Regions from separate parts of the Herbaspirillum hiltneri N3 genome, predicted to be linked through region 1. Evidence: predicted binding sites of a transcription regulator. Region 1 holds the regulator's gene; the other holds the start of a gene.
The links. The regulator FliA, encoded in region 1, starts transcription of late flagellar genes. The targets are predictions, from matches to a motif close to CTAAAGTTTNNNNNNNNNNNGCCGNTA.

Region 1 (11,550 bases):
AACGCATTGAAAAAGCGCGTGAGCAGGGCGACGTGCCGCGCTCGCGCGAAATGGCTACGTGCGTCATGCTGCTCATCGGCGGCAGCACCCTGTGGATGTTTACCGGCCCGCTCGTGACCAGCCTCAACCGCTTCATGGTCTCCACCATGACGTTCGAGCGTGAAATGGCTTTCGATCCGGCCTTGCTGTTCGAACGCATGAGCGGTCATTTCATGGAAGTGGCGGTCGCCTGTATTCCCATCGCTTTCCTGATGACGCTGGCGGCCGTGGCCTCGCCGCTGATTCTGGGCGGCTGGCTGTTCAACGGCAGCTCGCTGGAACCCAAGTTCGACCGCCTCAACCCCATGAAGGGCATCATGAACCTGTTCTCGCTCAATTCGCTGGTCGAGTTGGGCAAGGGCATTCTGAAGTCCGTCCTGGTCGGCGTCATCGCCTGGTTCGCCATGCGCAGCCATATCGACGCGGTCCTCAACCTGAGCGTCGAGCCGCTCAAGGTGGCCAGCAGCCACATGCCGAATTTGCTGTGGACCTGCTTCATCATGATGGTCTGCGCCCTGATCGTGATTGCCGTGATCGACGTCCCGTATCAGCTGTGGAACTACACCCGCAAGCTCAAGATGACGCGCCAGGAAGTCAAGCAGGAACACAAGGAATCCGACGGCGACCCGTTGATCAAGGGCAAGATTCGCGCCCTGCAACGTGCCGCCGCACGCCGCCGCATGATGTCGTCGGTGCCCACGGCGGACGTCGTGGTGACCAACCCGACCCACTTTGCCGTGGCGCTGAAGTACAGCGAAGGCGGCATGTCGGCGCCGCAGGTGGTGGCCAAGGGCACCGAAGCGGTGGCCGCCAACATCCGCAAGATCGCTGCGGAGAACAACGTACCGATCCTCGAAGCGCCGCCGCTGGCGCGCGCATTGCACTACCACACCGAAATCGGCGACGAGATTCCGGAATCGCTCTACACAGCGGTCGCTGAAGTCCTCGCCTATGTCTTCCAGCTGCGCACCTACAACAGCAATGGCGGCGTCCGTCCGGACGAGCCGAGCGAGCTCGAGGTGCCGAAGGAACTGGACGATCCACTGTACAAACGCAAGGCCGCCATGGCTGCCGCACAAGCTAGGGCCGGACAATGAACATCAACAGCATGAAACTCCCGGCCTGGGTGCCGATCAAGCATACCAAAGCGCTCGCAGCGCCGATCCTGATCGTCATGATGCTGGCGATGATGGTGCTGCCGCTGCCGGCGTTTGCGCTCGACATCCTGTTCAGCTTCAATATTTCGCTGTCGGTGATCGTGTTGCTGACCGCGCTGTACACCGTCAAGCCGCTCGACTTCGTGGCGTTCCCGGCGGTGCTGCTGGTGAGCACCATGCTGCGCCTGTCGCTCAACGTGGCATCCACCCGCGTGGTGCTGACCGAAGGCCATACCGGTCCCGACGCAGCGGGTAAGGTGATTGAGGCCTTCGGCCACTTCCTGATCGGCGGCAACTACACCGTCGGTATCGTCGTCTTCATCATTCTGACGATCATCAACTTCACCGTCGTCACCAAGGGTGCCGGCCGTATCGCCGAAGTGGGTGCACGCTTCACTCTCGATGCGATGCCCGGCAAGCAGATGGCGATCGACGCCGACCTCAACGCCGGCATGATCGGCGAGCCGGAAGCCCGCGCCCGCCGCAAGGAAGTGGCGCAGGAAGCCGAATTCTACGGCGCCATGGACGGCGCCAGCAAGTACGTGCGCGGCGATGCCGTGGCCGGCATTATCGTGACCGTGGTCAACATCGTCGGCGGTCTCGTGGTCGGCATGATCCAGCATGACCTGGCCTTCGACATGGCATTGAAGAACTACACGCTGCTGGCCATCGGTGACGGCCTGGTCGCACAGATTCCTTCGCTGATCATCTCCACCGCTGCAGGTGTGGTGGTCTCGCGCGTCGCCAACGATCAGGACGTCGGCGGCCAACTGATCAACCAGCTGTTCGCCAAGCCGGAAGTCCTGTACCTGACCGCCATCATCATCGGCGGCATGGGCCTGATCCCGGGCATGCCGCATGTTGCGTTCATCATCATTGCCGCCATGCTGGCCGGCGCCGGTTATTCCGTCAGCCAGCGTAAGCAGCAGGCCGGCGCGATCGCCGAATTGCCGGCCCCCGTCACGACGCCGCAGGAAATCGAGGAAGCCACCTGGCAGGACATCTTGCCGGTCGACACGCTCGGTCTGGAAGTCGGTTACCGCCTCATCCCGCTGGTGGACAAAGGGCAGGGCGGCGAACTGCTGCGCCGGATCAAAGGCATCCGCAAGAAATTCGCGCAGGAAGTCGGCTTCCTGTCGCCGCCGGTACATATCCGCGACAACCTCGAACTCAAGCCGTCGGCCTATCGCATCGCCTTGAAGGGCGTGGAAATCGGCAAGGGCGAAGCCACTTTCGGCCAGTTCCTGGCGATCAATCCGGGCATGGTCACCGGCCCGTTGCCAGGGCTCATGACCACCGACCCTGCGTTCGGCCTGCCGGCTGTCTGGATCGAAAGCAACATGCGCGAAATGGCGCAGACCATGGGCTACACCGTGGTCGATACCGGCACCGTCATTGCGACCCACCTCAACCATTTGATCACCATCCACGCAGCGGAATTGCTGGGGCGCCAGGAAGTGCAGCAATTGCTCGATCACATCGGCAAGGATGCGCCGAAGCTGATCGAAGATCTGGTGCCGAAAGCCTTGCCGTTGGGCACGGTCCAGAAAGTGTTGCAAAACCTGCTCATCGAAGGCGTGCATATCCGCGATATGCGGACTATTATCGAAACCCTGGCCGAGCATGCGCCGCGCGTGCAGGAGCCGAACGAACTGACCGCCATCGTGCGCATTGCCCTGGGCCGCGCGATCGTGCAACAGATTTTCCCGACCGAGAGCGAGCTGTCGGTCATGACACTGGACACCAAGCTGGAGCGTCTGCTGATGCAGGCGATGCAGGCCAGCGGACCGGAAGGCGGCGGCATCGAGCCCGGTCTGGCAGATACGCTGATTACTCAGACAGAAAACGCAGCACGTCATCAAGAGCAGTTGGGTTTAACCCCGGTATTGTTGGTCCCGGGTCCTTTGCGGGCATTGCTGGCGCGCTTCTTGCGACGCGCAATGCCTCAACTCCGGGTGCTTTCACACGCTGAAGTTCCTGATTCGAAAACGATTAAAGTTACCAGCCTAGTTGGAGGGCAAGCATGAACGTCAAAAAATTTATAGCAGGGTCGTCGCGAGACGCATGGCGCCAGGTGCGCGAAGCGCTGGGTCCTGACGCCGTCATTCTCTCCAACCGGAATATCGACGACGGTGTCGAGATCCTGGCCATGGCAAACGAAGACATGTCGTCGCTGGTGGTGCCGGCCATGTCCAAGGATGCCATGCCGCGTCCGGCCGTGCGCCGACCGCCTGCCCAGCCTGCATCGCTGCAGGCCGCCGTGCCGCGCACGCGCGTTGAACCACAACAGCAGCAGCAACCGCCCGGTGCATCCATGCCGGTCGAACACAATACCGCGCAAGCCGATGCCCGTGTCTGGCGTACGCGCAATGCCGCACGCGCCAGCGCCAAGGAACAGCAGGCACAAGCGCTGACGCCGGCACAAGTGGCCGCGGGACCTAAGGCTGCCGCAGCGACGCGTCCGCAACAGGCCGGTGTCATGGCTGAGTTCGACGGCAAGGACTACGACGAGATCCTGTCCGACGTCATGACCGAAATCCGCTCCATGCGCGGCGTGCTGGAAACTCAGCTGGCGGAAATCTCCTGGGGCGGCACGCAAAAGCGCGAACCGGCCAAGGCCGCGATCATGCGCGAAATGCTGGCCGCCGGTTTCAGCGCCAGCCTGTCGCGCCTGATCACCGAGAATCTGCCGCAAAGCCCGAAATCTCAGGACGCCATGTTCTGGGTCAAGTCGGTGCTGGCCAAGAATCTGATGACCATGGCCAACGAAAACGAATTGCTGGAAGAGGGCGGCGTCTACGCGCTGGTCGGCCCGACCGGTGTTGGCAAAACGACCACGACCGCGAAACTGGCGGCGCGTTGCGTGATGCGCCACGGCCCGGGCAAGCTGGCGTTGATCACCACCGACGGCTACCGTATCGGCGGCTACGAACAACTGCGCATTTACGGCAAGATTCTCGGCGTGATGGTGCACTCGGTGAAAGATGAATCCGATTTGCGTATCGCCCTCGACGAACTGCGCGGCAAACATACTGTCCTAATCGATACCGCCGGCATGGGCCAGCGCGACCAGATGGTGGCCGAACAGGCTGCGATGCTGTCCGGCGCAGGCACCGACATCAAGCGCCTGTTGTGCCTCAATGCAACGGCCACCGGCGGCACGCTCAATGAAGTCGTGAGCGCGTATTCGGGCGACGGCCTGGCGGGTTGCATCATTACCAAGCTCGACGAAGCAGCCACCATCGGTAATGTGCTCGATGTTGTCATCCGTCAGAAACTGAATCTGTATTACGTCGCAAACGGTCAGCGCGTGCCGGAAGATTTGCATGTTGCCAACAGGTTGTATCTGGCCGACCGCGCCTTTAAACTGAAGCGTGAAACTGCGCCGTTCGAATTCCAGGATGCCGAGTTGCCGGTCGTGGTCGGGCCGACGGCCACGGCCATGAATGACAAAAGCCTGCGGGAGGTGATCCTTGGCTAGCTATGACGTTGATCAAGCGGAAGGACTGCGACGGATGCTGGAGCGTCCGACGCCGCGCGTATTCACTTTCTTCTCGGTTCTGCCCGACGAGGAAAAAGGCGCGATGCTGATCAATCTGGCTGCCTCTCTTGCCGCCGCCGACCACAACGCATTGTTGGTCGACGCTTGCATGACGCCTTCGGTGATCTTGTCGCGTTTCGGCGGTGTCGCCGTGGCGACGCTGCTCGATGTTGCACGCCAGGAGCGGCAACTGGACGAAGCGGTGCGCATGGTGCCGGAAGGTTTTGCGCTGGCGCGGCTGTCGCGCAAGAACGTCTCGGCTTCCACGCATCCGCAAGCCTCCCGGCTGGCGCAGATTTTTGACGGACTGACGGAAGAGTCCGACATCACCCTCATCAACGGTGAACTGAACGACGACGAACTGTTGCCGGTGCCGGCCATGGAAATGGGCGAAATCGTGGTGCACATGTCGACCAGCCCGACCTCGATCAAGGCGGCGTACGTCTTGCTCAAGGGCCTCAGCGACAAGCTCGGCCGCCGTCCTTTCAACCTCCTCGTGAGCGGTGGTTCGGACGCGGATGCACAGATGGTGTATGCCAACATGGCGCAGGCCGCCAATCGTTACCTGGCGGCGCAATTGCATTTCATGGGTTCTATCCCGGCCGACGAACACATCCGTCGCGCATCGGGGCAGGGCCGCACCGTGCTGGAAGCATTTCCATTGGCGGGTGCGACGCTGGCATTCAAGCGCCTGGCGGATCAGTTTTCGTTATCCAATCTCACCAAGGGCACGTACGGTATGGCGACCGATGGAGCAAGTCTCGGAGTATGACGCGCCTTGCATTGCATGATAGTTCGCACTCACCATTATTGACGAGATGAGTTCTATGTATAACGTCAAAGGAAAGACGGCCAAGAACGGTTTGCTCGAGCTGCATGCGGCGCTTGTGAAAAAGCTGGCGCATCAGATGAAGGCAAAGCTTCCGCCCAGCGTGGAAGTGGACGACTTGATTCAGGCAGGCATGATCGGTCTGCTTGATGCCGTCAATCGCTATGAGGAAACGCACGGCGCACAGTTTGAAACCTATGCCGTGCAGCGTATCCGCGGCGCCATGCTGGACGAATTGCGCAGCAGCGACTGGCTGCCGCGCAGCATCCGCCAGAACACCCGCAAGATCGAAGAGGCCATCCATGTCCTGCTGCAGCAGCTCGGCCGTCCGCCGCAGGAGACCGAAGTCGCCACGCAGCTCAAGATGAGCCTGCTGGAATACCAGGACATGCTGACCGAATGCGGCGGCCATCAACTGATTTACTACGAAGATTTCCATGACGCCGACGGCGGCCACGAGCATTTCCTCGATCGCTACCAGACCAGCGATACCGATGACCCTTTGCAGAACCTGATCAACGGCGGTTTCCGCGAGGCCGTCATCGATTCGATCAAGGCCTTGCCCGAGCGTGAAAAGATTCTGATGGGCCTGTACTACGAACAGGAAATGAACTTGAAGGAAATCGGCGCCGTCATGGGCGTCTCCGAGTCGCGGGTTTGCCAGCTGCACAGCCAGGCCATCGCCCGCATGCGCTCGACCTTGAGGGAGCAGGCGTGGACTGGAGTAGCGTAGGAGGCTTACTGCTGGCGTTGGGTGGCATCTTGCTGGGCTTGCTGCTCGAAGGCGGTCATCCCGGTTCGATCCTGCAGCCGACCGCTTTCCTGATCGTCTTCGCCGGCACCGTCGGCGCGGTGCTGCTGCAAACCAGGCTCGACAACTTCGTTCACGGCGTCAAGCTGCTGTCCTGGGTATTTTCTCCACCGCTTCACAATCACCGCACACTGATCGACAACATCACGGTGTGGAGCGGCATCTCGCGGCGCGAAGGTCTGCTGCATCTTGAAGAACACATGAACGACAGCACCGATCCCTTCGTCAAGAAAGGCTTGCGCCTGCTGATCGACGGCATTACGCCGGCGAAGCTGCTCGAGATCCTTGACGTCGACACTACCGCGTACGAAACCCGCCAGCGCCAGGCGCTCAAGATCTGGGAAGCCGCCGGCGGCTATTCGCCCACGATCGGTATCCTCGGCGCGGTGCTCGGGCTGATCCACGTGATGGAAAATCTGTCGGATCCCGCCAAGCTGGGCGGCGGCATCGCGGTGGCATTCGTGGCGACGATTTATGGGGTCGGCCTGGCCAACCTGTTCTTCCTGCCGGTGGCCAACAAACTCAAGGACTTGCTGGCGGCGGAAGTGAACCGGCGCGAGATGGTGGCCGACAGTCTGTTCGGTATCGCCAGCGGCGATAACCCGCGCGTGATCCAGGAGCGCGCCGAGTCGTATTTCCCTGCTTCATGATCGACTGACATCACCTGTTCATCATGGCCCGAAAAAAACATGTAGAAGAGCACGAGAACCACGAACGTTGGCTGGTTTCGTATGCCGACTTCATTACGCTGCTGTTCGCTTTTTTTGTGGTCATGTACGCCATTTCCCAAGTCAACGAAGGCAAATACAAGATCCTCGCCGATTCGCTGGTCAACGCCTTCGGCAAAGAGCCGGTCTCGACCGCGCCGATCATAGTGCAGGCCGGGGGACAGGGCGCGCAGCAATCCGCTGCGCCCAAGATCACGTTGCAGAAGCCGCGCAGCAACGAAGCGCTGCGCCGTGAAAAAGAGCGCATGACTGACATGGCGCGCGACATCATGCAAGTGCTGGCGCCGCTGGTGCAAGAGGGCAAGGTGCGCGTGACGCAAACCAGCGTGGGCGTCAACGTCGAGATCAACGCCAACGTCCTGTTCGCACCCGGCGACGCCAAGGTCAGCAAGGAATCGGAAGAAACCCTGATCGCCATCGCGCGCGTGCTGAAGAACGACGATCATGCCATCCAGATCGAAGGCCACACCGACAATACGCAGATCAGCACCAGCGTGTTTCCTTCCAACTGGGAGTTGTCGGCGGTGCGGGCCAGCACGGTGGCGCGGCTGTTCAGCAACCAGGGCATCGCCGAGCTGCGGCTGACGGCGGTGGGACATGGATCGAACCAGGCGGTGGCTTCCAACGATACGCCCGAGGGGCGGCTGCGCAATCGCCGCGTCGACGTGATGATCTTGTCGCGCCTGGCGGAGCAGGCGACCGAGGTGCCGTTTGCGGACCAAGGGGACAAGACAGTTCCGGCGGTTCCGCCCATCCAGCCCAAGCCGGCTCCATAAAGCAAAAAGCCCGTTCATGCGAACGGGCTTTCTTGATTCAGGAGCGCCTGGAAATCAGCCGATGCCGAGAGGGCGGCCGGAGCTGCGCAGGCTGGACTGTCCGTCAGGGCCGTAGAAGGAGCCGTTGCTCTTGCCTTGCAGGATGTTCATGGCGTTCTGGTTGATTGCCATTTGCTTGCCGATCAGCAAGCCGTTCAGGCGATTCAGTTCGCGCGCGGATTGCGCCAGCGCAAACAATTCTTCCCAAACTTGCTTGTCTTCGGCCGAACCGTGCTGTTCGATCCATGACTGCATGCCGTTCTCGCCGGCAGTGAATCCCAGTGCGGCGAGCGTCTTGTGACGTTGATCCGCCAATGTGGCCATGCTGGCAACAATGTTGGCCTTCTCGTTGATGATGTCGGGAATCTTGTCCGCATCGCCATTGCCGCTGAGCAAATCCTGCTCTTGCTGCAACGCGGCCACCAGACGCGACGTGACTTGCTTTTCGTCGGAAAGCGTATGGGATGGCAGGAGCGGATTACTTGTCATTGCATTAAGCCTTGCGTGAACCGATCAGATCTTTGACTGTGTCGAGCAAGCCGTTGGCGACTTTCTCGGGATCAACCTGGAAGGTGCCGTTGGCGATGGCAGCCTTGATTTCTGCAACTTTCTTGGCGTCGAAAGTACCGCCGGGAGCGGAGGCCTTCACGCCCAGCGATTGATATTGCGAAGACAGCTGGACATTGGCTGCGGTAGAAGCGTCGCTGCCTGTCTTTGCGGTTGTGGTGCCGGCATTGCTGTTCGCGGTGCGCGCTTGGGGTTGCGCGATTTCCGGTAAGCCTTTGCCAGTTTTGAGGGCGTCATTAACGTTCACGGCATCATCCTTGTTGGGTTAGGGTTCTGTGACCCGCCTGTTGCCTAGATTATCGGCCATTTCTCCGCAAACTTTAATACTTTTATCGCCCTGCAAAATGTTTCTTGTCAGTAATTGATCTCGAGGATGCCGCCGGCCTTCGCTATCCCGCTCACGACCTGGCCTGCAGGCGTTTTGGCTTGCACCATCTGGCCTTCGCTGCCATTGGTGAGCGCACGTGCTTCGGTGGTAATCTGGAAGCCTGGTCCGGTGGACACTACGCGCACTGCCTGGCCTTGCTGCACCACGCGGTTGCTGCGCAGCGCATCCTGGCGTATCGGGGCGCCGAGTGCCAGCGAAATGTTGGCGGTGCGGCCGATGGCCTGCGACGCGTCGGTAATGGTGCCGTTGGGCAAATTGGAGAGGTCGCCCTTGACCTTGGTGATGTCGTTGGGGCCGATGACCTGGCCTTGCGCCAGCGGCGCCGCAGTCACAATGTACTCGGCGATGACCTGCACCGTGGCGCGCACGTACACCGTCCAGGCCGACGGCGCGATGCACTTGATGCCGATGGTGGTGCGGCCCCACAGGCGACCGCCGTTGGGCATGAACGCTTGCGGCGAGGTGCAGGCGGCGAGATTGAGGCGATTGTCGACCGGTTCGACGGCGATATTGACGGTGCCGGACAGGCCGGTCGTCTGGACTTTCATGAATTGTTCTGCAATCTTTTGCAGGGCGCCAAGATCCTGACGCGGCGGAGTGTTCGGTTCGGTGGTTTGGGCCAACGCAGAGAGCCCGAATGCGGGCAGCAACAGCAGCAAAGACAACAGCGCTTTGGACAATGATTTCATAACGACAACTTTTCAACCGGGTGATCGGAGGCAGCGCCATCCTGTCAGCAATAGTACTGGCGGCCGACTCTGTCAAAAGGTCGAACAAGGCATAGTTTTCTCTCTTTCTCGGGCATTAGAGTTTGAGGGGGAGCCTTATGATCCAATGGTGTGTAAATCCCATTATCGGCATGATGCGTGCTTTATGAAGGGTACGTCAGGAGGATTAGATGGCTGCAAAACTGGATGATTATCTGCGATTCAATGAAACGGCGCTGAATTTGCGCGCCCAGCGCCAGCAATTGCTGGCGTCCAACATCGCCAATGCGGACACGCCGAATTACAAGGCGCGCGACATCGATTTCGCCAAGACGCTGCAGGGCGCCATGGCCGGCAAGTCGAGCACTGTTCCTCCGGTCGAGCTGGCGCGCACTTCGTCGGCGCACATCGCCGGCAAGGCGGCCGGCGACAGCGGCATCGGCGGCTCGCCGCTGCTGTATCGCAAGGAAACCCAGAGCAGTGTGGACGGCAACACCGTCGACATGGACGTCGAACGCAACCAGTTCACCGACAACGCGGTGCGCTACGAAGCAGGCATCACCGCCGTCAATGCGCAGATCAAGGGTCTGCTAGCCGCCATCCAACCAGGCTGATCATCATGTCTCTTTCCAATATTTTCAACGTCGCCGGTTCGGCCATGAGCGCGCAATCGCAGCGTCTCAATACGGTTGCCAGCAACATCGCCAACGCCGACAGCGCCACCGGCCCGGACGGCAAGCCGTACAAGGCCAAGCAGGTTGTGTTCAAGGCGGTGCCGTTCGGCAATATCGAGAACAGCGGCGTGCAGGTCAGCCAGGTCGTCGAAGACCAGGCGCCGCCCAAGCTGATCTACGATCCCAAGCATCCGATGGCCGATAGCAACGGCTACGTCGCCATGCCCAACGTCAATCCGGTGGAGGAGATGGTCAACATGATCTCCGCCTCGCGTTCGTATCAGACTAACGTCGAGACGATGAATACCGCCAAGAACATGTTGATGAAAACCCTCACCATCGGTCAATAAGGAAGATCCCAACCATGACTACTGTTTCCAACGATCTGCTGTCGGCAGTGAATGGCTCGTCGACATCGAATTCCAATACGTCGAGCCTGAACGACAACAGCCCGGAAGCGATCCAGAATCGCTTCCTGAAGCTGCTGACAGTGCAGATGCAGAACCAGGATCCGACCAATCCGATGGACAACTCGCAGCTGACCACTCAGCTGGCGCAGCTGTCGACCGTGTCGGGCATCAGCCAGCTGAACACCACGCTGGCTTCGCTCATGTCCAACCTGGGTACCTCGCAATCGCTCCAGGCTGCCAACATGATCGGCCACAGCGTGCTGGCTCCGGGCAACAACCTGACCCTGACTTCCGACACCACCAAGGCTGCCGACGGCACCGAGACCACCACCCAGAAGGCCGTGTTCGGCGTGCAGCTCGGCGCCAACGCCGACAGCATCAAGGTCACCATCCGTGATGCGACCACCGGCGCGGTTGTACGTCAAATGGATCTGGGCAGCCAGGCTGCAGGCACTGTTCCGGTCATCTGGGATGGCACCAACGACGCCGGCACCAAGGCTGCCGATGGTCAATACACTTTCACCGTCGCAGCGACCAGCGGCGGCACCGCCGTGGACGCCGCCGCGCTGTCGTTCGGCACGGTTGCCAGCGTCAGCACCGGCGCCGACGGCGTCAAGCTGAATGTATCGAATATCGGCAGCATCAAGCCGACCGACGTTATCCAAATCCTCTAAATCCACTGACGGCTTCCAGCACAAGGAGAATCAAATGAGTTTTCAACAAGGCCTGAGCGGTCTGGCAGGGGCATCGAAGAGCCTCGACGTGATCGGCAACAACGTTGCCAACGCCAGCACAGTGGGTTTCAAATCGGCACAGGCGCAGTTCGCCGACATGTACGCCAATTCGATGAACCGTTCCGGTAACTCGCCGGTCGGCATCGGCGT
Region 2 (11,550 bases), 890 kb from region 1:
GCGGTCAATGGCTTGCTGGATCGATGCGCCGGCGTCGAGGTAAACCAGCACGCCGTCGGTGCTCGCCTTGAAGGCCTGGGTTTCGGTCAGGCAGCCGCAGCTTTCCTCGGCGGCGTTGTGGAAGATCGCCATCGGCGCCGAGTCGAAATCGGTTTCGATGCGCAGCTTGGCATTGAATACGGCTTCGTAGAACTTGGCCGCGCGCGCCAGGTTGGTGACGGGGATTTCGAACCAGTTGATTTGCGTTGTCATGATGTCTTCCTTTTTCTTGGTTGAGAGAGGTATGCCGGAGGGCATGGAAGACATCATGATCCAGGGCTCCTGACACCATCCTGTCAGGAGCCTTGCTTCAGGCAAGCGCGGTTTACTGTCAGACGGCGGCTTGCGCCTTGCCGTCGGCGGCGGCAAGTTCGGCATCCTGCCGTTCCGCGTAGCGCCGCGCCAGCAGCGCGCACAGCATCAGCTGCATCTGGTGGAACACCATGATCGGCAGCAGCACGACGCCGACGCCGCTGCTGCTGAACAGTACCGACGCCATCGGGATGCCCGAAGCCAGCGATTTTTTCGAGCCGCAGAACACCAGCACGATCTCATCGCCGCGCGCAAAGCCCAGTGCGCGGCTGCCGAAGGTGGTCAGCGTCAGCACGCCGCCGAGCAGGATGGCGTTGACCAGCACCAGCAGCGCCAGCTGTTGCGGCGGGAACAGATGCCACACGCCTTGCGCCACCGCCACGCTGAATGCCGCATACACCGCCAGCAGGATGCCGCCGCGATCGACCACCGCCAGCAGGCCTTTCTTGCGCAGCACCCAGTCGCCGATCCAGGGGCGCAGCACATTGCCCAGCACGAATGGCAGCAGCAGTTGCAGCAGGATGCCGCTGACTTGCTGCAGGCCGCCGCCGTCGTGATGGCGATGCAGCAGAAGCGTCACCAGGATGGGCGTGAAGACGATGCCCAGCAGGTTCGATGCGGTGGCGCCGCAGATCGCCGCCGGCACGTTGCCGCGTGCAATCGAGGTGAAGGCGATCGAGGATTGCACGGTCGACGACAGCGTGCAGACGAACAGCACACCCAGCCACAGTTCCGGCGTCAGCAAGCCGGGGAACAAGGCCTGCAGCGTCAGCCCGAGCAGCGGGAAAAGCACGAAGGTGCAGGCCAGCGTCAGCAGGTGCAGGCGCGGCTGCCGGAAGCCGGACAAGGCCGCTTCGCGCGACAGCCGGGCGCCGTGCAGGAAGAACAGCAGCGCGATGGCAGTGTTGCTGGCCAGGTGCATGAAGTCCTCGAAGCGGCCGGTGGCCGGCAGCAGCGTGGCGAGCAGGACGGCGCCGAGCAGCATCCAGGTAAAGGTGTCGGGCAGGTAGCGTTTCATGATGGCAAGCGAGAAAGAAGGCAAAGCAGCCTTTGCCACATGATAGGAAAAAGAACTATCATCGGGAACCCCTTTAATCGTGTGAACTGTCATCGGATATGCCGATAAGCAGTTGCGTCAGGAGCGCCCATGTTCAATCCTGTCTGGCTCAAGACCTTTACCACCGTGGCCGCTTCCAGCAGCTTCAGCGAGGCCGGGCGGCGGCTCGGGCTGACGCAATCGAGCGTGAGCGACCACATCCGCCGCCTCGAGGACAGCAGCGGCCGGCGCCTGTTCGTGCGTGACACGCATTCGCTGGCGCTGACAGTGGACGGCGAAAGCCTGCTGGTGCACGCACGCCTGATCCTCGAAGCGCATGCGCGCGCCGAGGCGCAGTTCACCGCACCGAGGTTGCGCGGCCGGGTGCGCTTCGGTACTTCGGACGATCTGGCCATGGGGCCCTTGCCGGACATGCTGGCGGCGTTTCGCAACAAGCATCCCGAGGTCGAGCTGGAAATCACCATCGGACTCACCGGCGAGCTGTACCAGCGCCTCGACAACGGCGAGCTCGACCTGATCGTCGGCAAGCGCCGTCCCGGCGAACACCGCGGGCAGGCCATGTTCCGCGTGCCGCTGGTGTGGCTGGCGCGGCCGGAAACCGTGGTCGACCTGGCGCAACCGCTGCCGCTGATCCTGCTGCCCGAGCCGAGCGTGACGCGCGCGGCGATCCTCACCGCGCTGGGTGCCGCAGGCAGCCACTGGCGCGTCGTCTGCACCAGCGGCAGCCACGCCGGCTGCATGGCGGCGGCGCGCGGCGGCCTCGGACTGACGGTGCTGCCACAGCACATGGCCTCACGCGAACTGAGCCTGCCGGTCAATCATGCCAGCCTGCCGGCGTTTCCCGATGTCGAATACGTGGCGCTGACCGCCGGGCGCCTGAGCCGTCCGGCCGAGACGCTGTTCCAGATCCTGATGGCGAGCGAACTGCATGCGTCCAGGTGAAAAACTGGGTTAGCATCGATGCATAAAAACGAAGGAGACAAAATGACGGTAACCACAGGCAAGCCAGTGCACGCAGCGGATGCGGACATGATTCGCCGCATCGAAGAGAGTTTTTCGCGGCAGGGGGCGCTGCATACCATCGGCGCGCGGCTGCACAGCATCACGCCGGGGCAGGTGGAAATCCGCCTCGATTTCCAGCCCGGGCTGGGTCAGCAGAACGGCTTCCTGCACGCCGGCATGAGCACCACGATCGCCGACACTGCGGGCGGCTATGCAGCGATGAGCCTGTTCGATGCCGGCGAAGAAGTATTGACCACGGAACTCAAGCTGAATCTGCTGGCGCCGGCGCAGGGGGAGTATTTCATCGGCCGCGGCAGGGTGGTCAAGAGCGGCAGGACGCTGACCATTTGCCAGATCGAAGTGGAAGCGGTGCGCGACGGCAAAGAAACACTGTGTGCCTACGGCATCATCACGGCGATGCGGATGAGGGCTTAGGGCCTAGGGCCTAAGCACTGGCCTCGCTCACCAGCTCCGGCCGATTCAGCGCACGGATGCGGCGGTCGACGAAATAGCCGCCGGCTTCGGTATAGCGCAGATAGCAGCGGCCGCAGACGGTGCAGGTCGCGATATTGCAGCGGTTGTACGGGAAGTGCCGCAGCGCCACCGGCGCGTCGGCGGAGTCGTAGCGCGTGCCGTGCGGGTGATATTCGGCAAAGCCGGGCTCGTCGTAGGGATCGAGGTACAGCGTGCCGACGTCCTCCAGTTGCGATTCAGGGAAGGACAGCGGCGTGCTGGTCCATGCTGCAAGTGCCGCTTCGTTGCAGGCGCAGGCGACCGTCACGGCCGCGCTGCGTTCGGCCAGAGCGCGCAAGCCGGCGCCGTCCAGCACGGGTAAATCAGCCATCGCTTGCTTCCCTTATTTGCCGCCGAAGGAAATCTTGCCGCCCTGCAGCTGCGCAGTGCCGCCGCCGAGGTCGCTGAGCACTTGCCAGACCTGCTTGGCGATGCGCATTTCCACGCCTTCGTAGACGGTCTTGACGGCGACGATGCGCGCCGATTCGGCGGCGACCAGGTCTTCCTTCATCGCGTTTTGCTCGGCCACCAGGTCCTTGACCTCTTGCGCCAGCAGCTTGCGATTGAGCTCGGCTTCTTCGCCGGCGCCATTGCGGGCCTTTTCGGGATTCTGCTTGTAGTGGGCGAGCTGCTTGATGACGCGGTTGAGGTCGTCGAGCTTGCGCTGGAACTCCTGTTCCTTGGCGCGCAGCTTTTCTTCCAGATAAGGATCGAGGCCCACCTGGATCTTGGTGGTGGCGGCGCTCGACGAGCCGAACGCCACCGCCTTGATCAGCATCGTGGCCTGGGCGCGGCCGCCGATGATCTGGCCCAGTTTTGGATTGGTCTTGCCGACCAGGATCTCGTTGCCGGCCAGCATTTCACATTGGCGTGCATTGCCGGCCAGCATGATGCTGTCGCCTGCTTCGATGTGCGCGCTTTCGGCGAACAGCGCCTGCACGCTGCCTTCGGCCTTGACCTTGGCGACGATGGAGGCCATGCCGGGCTGGGTTTCGGCGTGACCGATGATGCCGCCCTTGACGGTGATGTTGCCGCCGGCAATGATCTCGGCCGCTTCCACGGTGCCGCCGACGAAAACATCGCCGGACACGCGCAGGCGCATGCCGGTCTTGACGTCGCCCTTGATCTTGACCGTGCCGGAAAACTCGACGTTGCCGGTGCTCAGGTCGACGTCTTCGATCTCGACGATAGGGTTGATCTTGACGCCGTTGGTGATGAGTTGCGGCTGGCCGGCGATGGCGGCGACCAGCAGGTCGGGATCATCCTTGGAGGGTTCGGCGCCGACACAATCCTTGTTGAAACCGAGATCGGGAACCGGCAGCGCCGGCACCACCTGGCCCTTGATGTTGACGCCATTGACGCCCGGCACCGGCGGTGTGCGTCGCATCAGCGGATCGCCGACGTTGATCAGCAGCAAGTGGCCGAGGTCGGCGTAATGCACCACGGCATCGTCATCGATTTCGGAGAGTTCTTCTTCCTTCTGGTCGAGCAGGGCTTCGAAGCGTGCGTGTTCGCCCTGCACCGGATCTTCGCCGCGTGCGATCAGCAGCTTGGAACAGTGGCCGGTGGCGAGTGCGCCGCGCAGCTTTTCGTGCAGGATGCCCTGTGTGATGCCCTGGGCGCGGATTTCATTGACGACTTCGACGGCGCGTGCGCGTCCGCCTTGCGGCGGCACCAGCGTCAGATACGCTTCCATGAGATCGTCGGAGATTTCGATCAGGAACTCGCCGTCGCGCCGTTCGCCGATTTTTTGCGAATGCGCTTCCTTGGCGCCGGCGATCTTGGCGGCGAAATCGCCGAGGGCTGCTTCATCGATGTACAGCTTGGTGAAGCCGCCGTCGGCGAGCGTTTGTTTCAGAATCACGAGATTGGGGACTTGAACACCCGCAACTGGGGTGAATGCAGCGACCAGTTCTCCGCTGACTCTGTCGAAGTTGAACGACAGCGATTGCGGGCTTGTTTGTTCCATGTTATTTCTCGGAAGTCCTTGTGCAAAGCTCATCGGCAGGATTCCCGGTTCCTTTAGGTTGATTGTTATGTGGCAAGATGATCCTGTAAATTGCCGTTAAGTACAAGGGTTGTTTAGGCTCAAAAGCGCGAATTGTCAATATGTTAATTATCGAAAAAAATGAGGCCGATAGCACCGACCAGCGCTATCTCGCGGGGCGTCAGAGCACTCTTGTCAGCATCGTCGTCAACGTTGTCCTGACCACGCTGCAGATTGTCACTGGACTGTTTTCCGGTTCCCAGGCGCTGGTTGCCGACGGCGTGCACTCGCTGTCGGACCTGGTGGCCGATTTCGTCGTGCTGTTCGCCGCGCGCCAGAGTCGCAACCCGGCCGACGCCGATCACCAGTACGGGCATCAGCGATTCGAGACCGCGGCGGCGCTGGCGCTGGGCGGCGCGCTGCTGGCGGTGGGCATCGGCATGCTGGTGTCGGCGTTCTTCAAGCTGCAGGCGCCCAGTGTGCCGCAGGTGCACCTGGCGGCGTTGTGGGTGGCGCTGGCGACGCTGGCCAGCAAGGAAGTGCTGTTCCGCTACATGCTGGGCGTTGCCGAGCGCGTGCGTTCCAGCATGCTGGTGGCGAATGCCTGGCATGCACGTTCGGACGCGGTGTCGTCGCTGGTGGTGGCGCTCGGCATCGCCGGCAATCTGCTCGGTTTCCCCTTGCTCGATCCGATCGCGGCGCTGATCGTCGGTCTCATGATCGTGCGCACCGGCGCGGTGTTTTTCTGGCGCGCACTGAACGACCTGATGGACAAGGCCGTGTCGGAAGAAGAGTCGCAGGCGATCCGCCGCACGCTGCTGGAAACGCCCGGCGTGTTCGGCTTGCATGACCTGCGCACGCGCAAGATGGGCGACCTCACCATCGTCGACGTGCATCTCGAGCTGGACGGCGAACAGACCGTCACGCAAGGCCACGCCATCGCCGCGCTGGCACGCCGGCGCGTGATGGAACAGCATCACGTGCTCGACGTCATGACCCACGTCGATCCGGTGCAGCCAGGCGCCGTTCCTGACCCTGACGTGGGCTAGCCGCCGCGCATGGATTCACTGATTGCCGCCTCCGCGCGGGCGCTCGCCGCCGGCGACGCGCTCGGCGCCCTCAAGCGTGTCGCCTTGCGCGACGATCCGCCGGCGCTGGCCTTGCGCGGCATCGCCATGGCCCAGCTCGGCGAACATCCACGCGCACGAGAACTGTTGCGCCGCGCCGCGCGCGGTTTCGGCGTGCATGAAGAACTGGCGCGCGCCCGTTGCATTGTTGCCGAAGCCGAAGTGGCGCTGGCCGTGCGCGACATCGACAGTTCGCCGCGCGCATTGGCGGCGGCCACGGTTGCGCTGGACGCCCACGGCGATCGCGCCAATGCCTTGCAGGCGCGTCTCATCGCAGTACGCCGCCTGGTGTTGCTGGGCCGTCTCGATCAGGCCGATGCGGCGCTGGTGCGGCTCGATGCGCGCGGTCTGCCGCCTGCGCTGGCGGCGGTGGCTGCGTTGACGGCAGCGGAACTGGCCTTGCGCTCGCTGCATATCGAAGCTGCCAAAGCGGCGCTGGCGCGCGCACACGATGCAGCGACGCACGCAGGCGTACCTGCGCTGCTGGCGGAGGTGGCCGAAGCGCGATCCGCACTCGATCGTCCTGCGGCCCGGCGCGTTTCCGCCGACCGCGAACAAACCTTGCGGCTGGATGAAGTGGCGGCATTGCTGGCTTCGGACGCGCTGGTGATCGACGCTTGCCGCCGCAGGGTGGGGGCGGGATCGGCATGGAAACCGCTGGCGCGCCGGGCGGTGCTGTTCGCGCTCGCGCGCACCCTGGCCGAAGCCTGGCCCGGCGACGTCAGTCGCGAAACCTTGATCGCCCGCGTCTTCAACACGCGCCGTCCGGACGACTCGCATCGTGCGCGCTTGCGCGTCGAGATCGGCCGCCTGCGTGCGCTGGTCGCGACCTTGGCGCACATCGACGCCACTCCGCGCGGCTTCGTTATCAAGCCGCAGGGAGAGCGGGAAGTGGTCGTACTGGAGCCGCCCATCGCCGGCGGCCAGGCCGCGTTGCTGGCACTGCTGGCCGATGGTGAAGCATGGTCGACGTCATCGCTGGCGCTGGCGCTCGGCGCCAGTCAGCGGACCGTGCAGCGTGCGCTTGCCGGACTGGAAGCCGCGGGCCATGCACGCGCCATCGGGCAGGCGCGCACGCGCCGCTGGTTGTCGACGCCGCTGGCGAGTGGCATGGAGGCCACGACTATCACGACAATCTTGTTACTCCCTGCTGCGTTGGCGATGGAATAAAGTTGTCTTGCGGCGCCGATTCCGGCGCATCAACAGGAGACCGCAATGACCAGCGACACCAATCTGAAAACCAAACCTGAAGCGGCGGTGCATGCAGCTGACATCGTGCGCGAGTACGGTCCCTTTCCCGGCGCCGAACGCGTGCACGGCGTCACCTGGGACGGCAGCAATGTCTGGGCTGCCACCGGCGCCAGCCTGATCGCTTTCGATCCCGCCAGCGGCGCCCCCACGCGCACGCTGGAGCGCGCTTGCGACGCCGGTACCGCCTTTGACGGCACCTATCTGTACCAGATCGCCGAGCGCTATATCGACAAGATCGATCCCGCCAGCGGTAAGGTACTGGCATCTATCCCGACGCCCGGCAACGGCTTCGATTCCGGCCTGGCCTGGGCCGAAGGCAGTTTGTGGGTGGGACAGTATCGCGACCGCAAGATCCATCAGATCGATCCGGCGACCGGCAAGCTGATCCGCAGCATCGATTCCAACCGCTTCGTCACCGGCGTGACCTGGGTCGACGGCGAGCTGTGGCACGGCACCTGGGAGGGAGAGGAAAGCGAACTGCGCCGTATTGATCCGGCCAGCGGTGCCGTCCTTGAGCGACTGGCGATGCCGCGCGACACAGCCGTCAGCGGACTTGAATCGGACGGCGCGGACTTGTTCTATTGCGGTGGTGGCGCCAGCGGCAAGGTGCGCGCCGTGCGGCGTCCGAAGAGCGCACGCGCCTGAGATGAGTTAGGCCGCGTTGCCGGCGGCCGGCGGATGCTGCGCCAGGATTGCCGTCAGCAATCCCGGAAAACGGCTGTCGATATCGGCGCGGCGCAGCGTGTTCATGTGGCTGGTGCCGGTATTTTCGGTGCGGACCAGGCCGGCTTCGCGCAATACCTTGAAATGATGCGATACGGTCGATTTCGGGCGACCGCCGTCCAGTTCGCCGCAAGTCGCCGCTTCCACGCGCGCCAGATGCCGCACGATGTCCAGGCGGATGGAGTCGCTCAGGGCGTACAGCACGCGTTCAAGGGCCAGCTCGCTGGCGGCAGGGTGTTTGTAGGGACGCATGCAGACATGATACACCTCGGGGTATAATTGTTCCATTGTTCGTATATATTCGAAATAACGAACAAAATCAGTCCATGCCACCCGTTATCCATAAGGTTTCACATGTCCGCATTGTTCCAACCCTTCAAACTCAAAGACGTTACCCTGCGCAACCGCATCGCGGTGCCGCCGATGTGTCAGTACTCCGCCATCGACGGCAAGGTCAACGACTGGCATCTGTCGCATTACGCCAGCATGGCGCGCGGCGGCGCCGGCCTGGTGATCGTCGAAGCGACCGGCGTGGCGCCGGAAGGCCGCATCACTCCGGGTTGCACCGGCATCTGGTCGGACGAACTGGCGCAAGCCTTCGCGCCCATCGTGCGGGAAATCAAGGCGGCCGGTGCCGTGCCGGGCATCCAGATCGGCCACGCCGGCCGCAAGGCCAGCGCCAACCGCCCATGGGAAGGCGACGACCATATCGCGGCGGACGACGCCCGCGGCTGGGACACCATCGCACCGTCGGCGATCGCCTACGGCAAGGATCTGGGCAAGGTGCCGCGCGCCATGACGCTGGACGACATCGCCCGCGTGCGCCAGAACTTCGTCGATGCCGCGATCCGTGCGCGCGACGTCGGTTTCGAATGGCTGGAACTGCATTTCTCGCATGGCTACCTGGCGCAGACTTTCTTCTCGGCGCACTCGAACCAGCGCGACGACATGTATGGCGGCAGCGTTGAAAACCGCAGCCGTTTCCTGCTCGAAACCCTGCGCGCCGTGCGCGAAGTGTGGCCGGAAAACCTGCCGCTGACCGTGCGTTTCGGCGTGCTCGAATACGATGGCCGCGATGAACAGACGCTGGCCGAGTCGATCGGCCTGGTGCGCGAATTCAAGGCTTCCGGCATGGACATGATCAGTGTCACGATGGGTTTCACCATTCCTGAGACATCGATTCCGTGGGGCCCGGCGTTCCTCGCGCCGGTTGTCGAACGCGTGCGCCGCGAAGCGGGCGTGCCGGTGTCATCGGCCTGGGGTTTTGGTACGCCGGAGATTGCCGAGCGCGTGATCAGGGAGCAGCAGCTCGACCTCGTCATGGTCGGCCGCGCACATCTGGCCAATCCGCACTGGGCGTATTTCGCTGCGAAGGAACTGGGCGTGGAACGCGCGTCGTGGACCTTGCCGGCGCCTTACGCACATTGGCTCGAGCGCTATTGATCATCGACTGACATTGACTGATGGGGCCGGCGCGCTGCAGCGCTGGTCGTGCGCCTTCCGGACGTATCAGGCGAGCGCCGGGCCGTCGCGCTCGACGCGATTGCGTCCGCCGTGCTTGGCCTGGTACAGCGCCGCGTCAGCGCGCGCGTAGGCATCTTCAAAGTCGCTGCCGGCCTGGCTCCAGGAAACGCCGAAACTGGCCGTCACGGCACGCGACGGCAGGCAGGAAAACAATTCTCCCGCAATCGCCAGCCGTACTTTCTCTGCCAGCTGCACCGCTTCATCGAGCGAGACATTGCGCAGCAACACCGTAAATTCCTCACCGCCGACCCGGCCGATTTCTCCCTTGCCGTCGAGCGATTTGCGCAGGCGGTTCACCAGTTCGCGGATTACGACGTCGCCGGCGGGATGGCCGAATTCGTCGTTGATGCGCTTGAAGAAATCGATGTCCAGCACGATCAGCGACAGCGACGAATCCTCAAGGAAGCGATGCGCCAGATCGAACACCGCGCCGCGATTCAGTGCGCCGGTGAGGTTGTCGTGCCTGGCCTTGTAATCGAGCTCGTCGCTCAGTTGCCGGAGGCGCGAATTAAGCAGGTTGAGCTCGCGCTCGGTGCGGTCGCTGCGCGCAATCAGGCGGCGGCTTTCGCGCATCAGCTGGCCGTAACCCTGCACCAGGTCCCTGAGCGCGACGCGATAGTCGTCGGCGCCGGCGGCATCGCTGGCCAATACGTCATTAGCGTTGGCCAATACCGCAGTCTCGGCTTCAAACAAGTCGATGTCGGTCATAGGCTTTTCACCGCATGGTCGTTGAACACCAGATCGGGAAAGTCTTCCCTCAACTCCTGGCCGAACTCGAAGATGGTGTCGTCATCTTCGTCGTGGTACCAGTTGAGCACCACTTCGGTGCCGCTCTTCGCCTTGTCGTTGAGCGCGCCGAACAGCGAAAACAGCATCTTGGTGCTGGAGCTGTTGAAGTAGGCCAGTGCGACGTTGACGGCCACCGGTGCGGTGTCGCCATCCTCAGCCAGGAAACGGCGCAGTGCGACGATGATGTCCCCCCAGAATTGCGCCGCGTTTTCCGGATAGGATTCGCCCTTCAGCGAGAGTCGCCGTTCGTCGAAACGAAAATCAACTTCGGGGGAACTCGGGCTTGCCGCTATAAATAAATTGTCCATATGCTCATTCTTGATAGGCAGACAGGCGGTGGCGCCCGTCATTGTTTTTCGTTTTCTGATCTGTCCTGCACATCCTCAGATGGTCGCCCGCAAATAGAACATCGACATGCCGTTGTCGGTCGCCGGCGACAGTTCAAACTCCAGCGGTGCGCTGGCGTCGCGCGCCATCGTCAGGAATCCCAGTCCCGCGCCCTTGCTGTCGGCGGGCGTTTCGGCGCGCAGCGTTTCCTTGTACTCGAGTTTGATCTCCTCGATGGTCAGCGAACGCAGGTGCTCCAGCTTCTCACGTAATTTTTCGGCGACATCGGCATTGACCGGGTTGGCGCAGTGCAGGTAATAGCGTCCGTCGGTCAGCGAAATGAACACCGCGCCATGCCGCATGGAGGCCTCGCTGTTGCCTTCCTTCTCGTACGAATCCGCCGAATAGTGCACGATGTTCTGCGCCATCTCGATGAAGGAGGAAAACAGCTTGCGCCGCGTCTGCGCCACCGCGCCGGCATGCTCGACGCGCAGTTTGACCGCGTCGGCCATGGCCGCAATGATGGTCTGCGAAAAATAACCGACGTAATAAAAGATGACGTCGCGTCGCTCGACGTAACTGTGGAAATCATCCCATTGCCGCTGAATGTCGTTCATGTCGTTCATGCCGTTCTGCTGCTTGATTGAGTATTGATGAAGGATCCGCCCACGCGGAAACCGAAAAAGGTCAGGTCGTCGCGGCGACGCTGCTGGCCTTGGTAGATACGCTGTTGTTCCATGATTTTCTTGCCGGCATCTGCCATCGGAAAATCGCGCTGTTCCAGCAAGGCCTTGCGCAGGCGCTGTTTGCCGAAGGCGATATTTTTTGGGCCGCCGATCTGGTCGATGATGCCGTCGGTGGCGATCATGACAATGGCGCCGTCGCTCAGCTGCACCTCG

Region 2: F506_RS06085 (DUF342 domain-containing protein) is a predicted target of FliA. The motif match lies at 4,923-4,949, and genes of this name have one in related genera.

What each region holds. Positions count from the first base shown of each region.
Region 1 is NZ_CP011409.1:2,245,940-2,257,489, forward strand. Features, by position in the region: gene flhB (flagellar biosynthesis protein FlhB) at 1-1,136, shown strand, start outside; gene flhA (flagellar biosynthesis protein FlhA) at 1,133-3,223, shown strand; gene flhF (flagellar biosynthesis protein FlhF) at 3,220-4,677, shown strand; gene F506_RS10195 (MinD/ParA family ATP-binding protein) at 4,712-5,509, shown strand; gene F506_RS10200 (RNA polymerase sigma factor FliA) at 5,565-6,299, shown strand; gene F506_RS10205 (flagellar motor protein) at 6,281-7,027, shown strand; gene motD (flagellar motor protein MotD) at 7,051-7,881, shown strand; gene F506_RS10215 (flagella synthesis protein FlgN) at 7,936-8,409, opposite strand; gene flgM (flagellar biosynthesis anti-sigma factor FlgM) at 8,414-8,734, opposite strand; gene flgA (flagellar basal body P-ring formation chaperone FlgA) at 8,842-9,564, opposite strand; gene flgB (flagellar basal body rod protein FlgB) at 9,774-10,196, shown strand; gene flgC (flagellar basal body rod protein FlgC) at 10,202-10,606, shown strand; gene F506_RS10240 (flagellar hook assembly protein FlgD) at 10,621-11,340, shown strand; gene flgE (flagellar hook protein FlgE) at 11,375-11,550, shown strand, end outside.
Region 2 is NZ_CP011409.1:1,356,600-1,368,149, forward strand. Features, by position in the region: gene F506_RS06060 (VOC family protein) at 1-252, opposite strand, end outside; gene F506_RS06065 (bile acid:sodium symporter family protein) at 371-1,369, opposite strand; gene F506_RS06070 (LysR family transcriptional regulator) at 1,499-2,350, shown strand; gene F506_RS06075 (PaaI family thioesterase) at 2,393-2,845, shown strand; gene F506_RS06080 (hypothetical protein) at 2,856-3,254, opposite strand; gene F506_RS06085 (DUF342 domain-containing protein) at 3,267-4,892, opposite strand; gene F506_RS06090 (cation diffusion facilitator family transporter) at 5,033-5,959, shown strand; gene F506_RS06095 (hypothetical protein) at 5,969-7,207, shown strand; gene F506_RS06100 (Vgb family protein) at 7,253-7,933, shown strand; gene F506_RS06105 (ArsR/SmtB family transcription factor) at 7,940-8,263, opposite strand; gene F506_RS06110 (NADH:flavin oxidoreductase/NADH oxidase) at 8,366-9,454, shown strand; gene F506_RS06115 (GGDEF domain-containing protein) at 9,521-10,243, opposite strand; gene F506_RS06120 (DUF1987 domain-containing protein) at 10,240-10,632, opposite strand; gene F506_RS06125 (SiaB family protein kinase) at 10,708-11,268, opposite strand; gene F506_RS06130 (SpoIIE family protein phosphatase) at 11,274-11,550, opposite strand, start outside.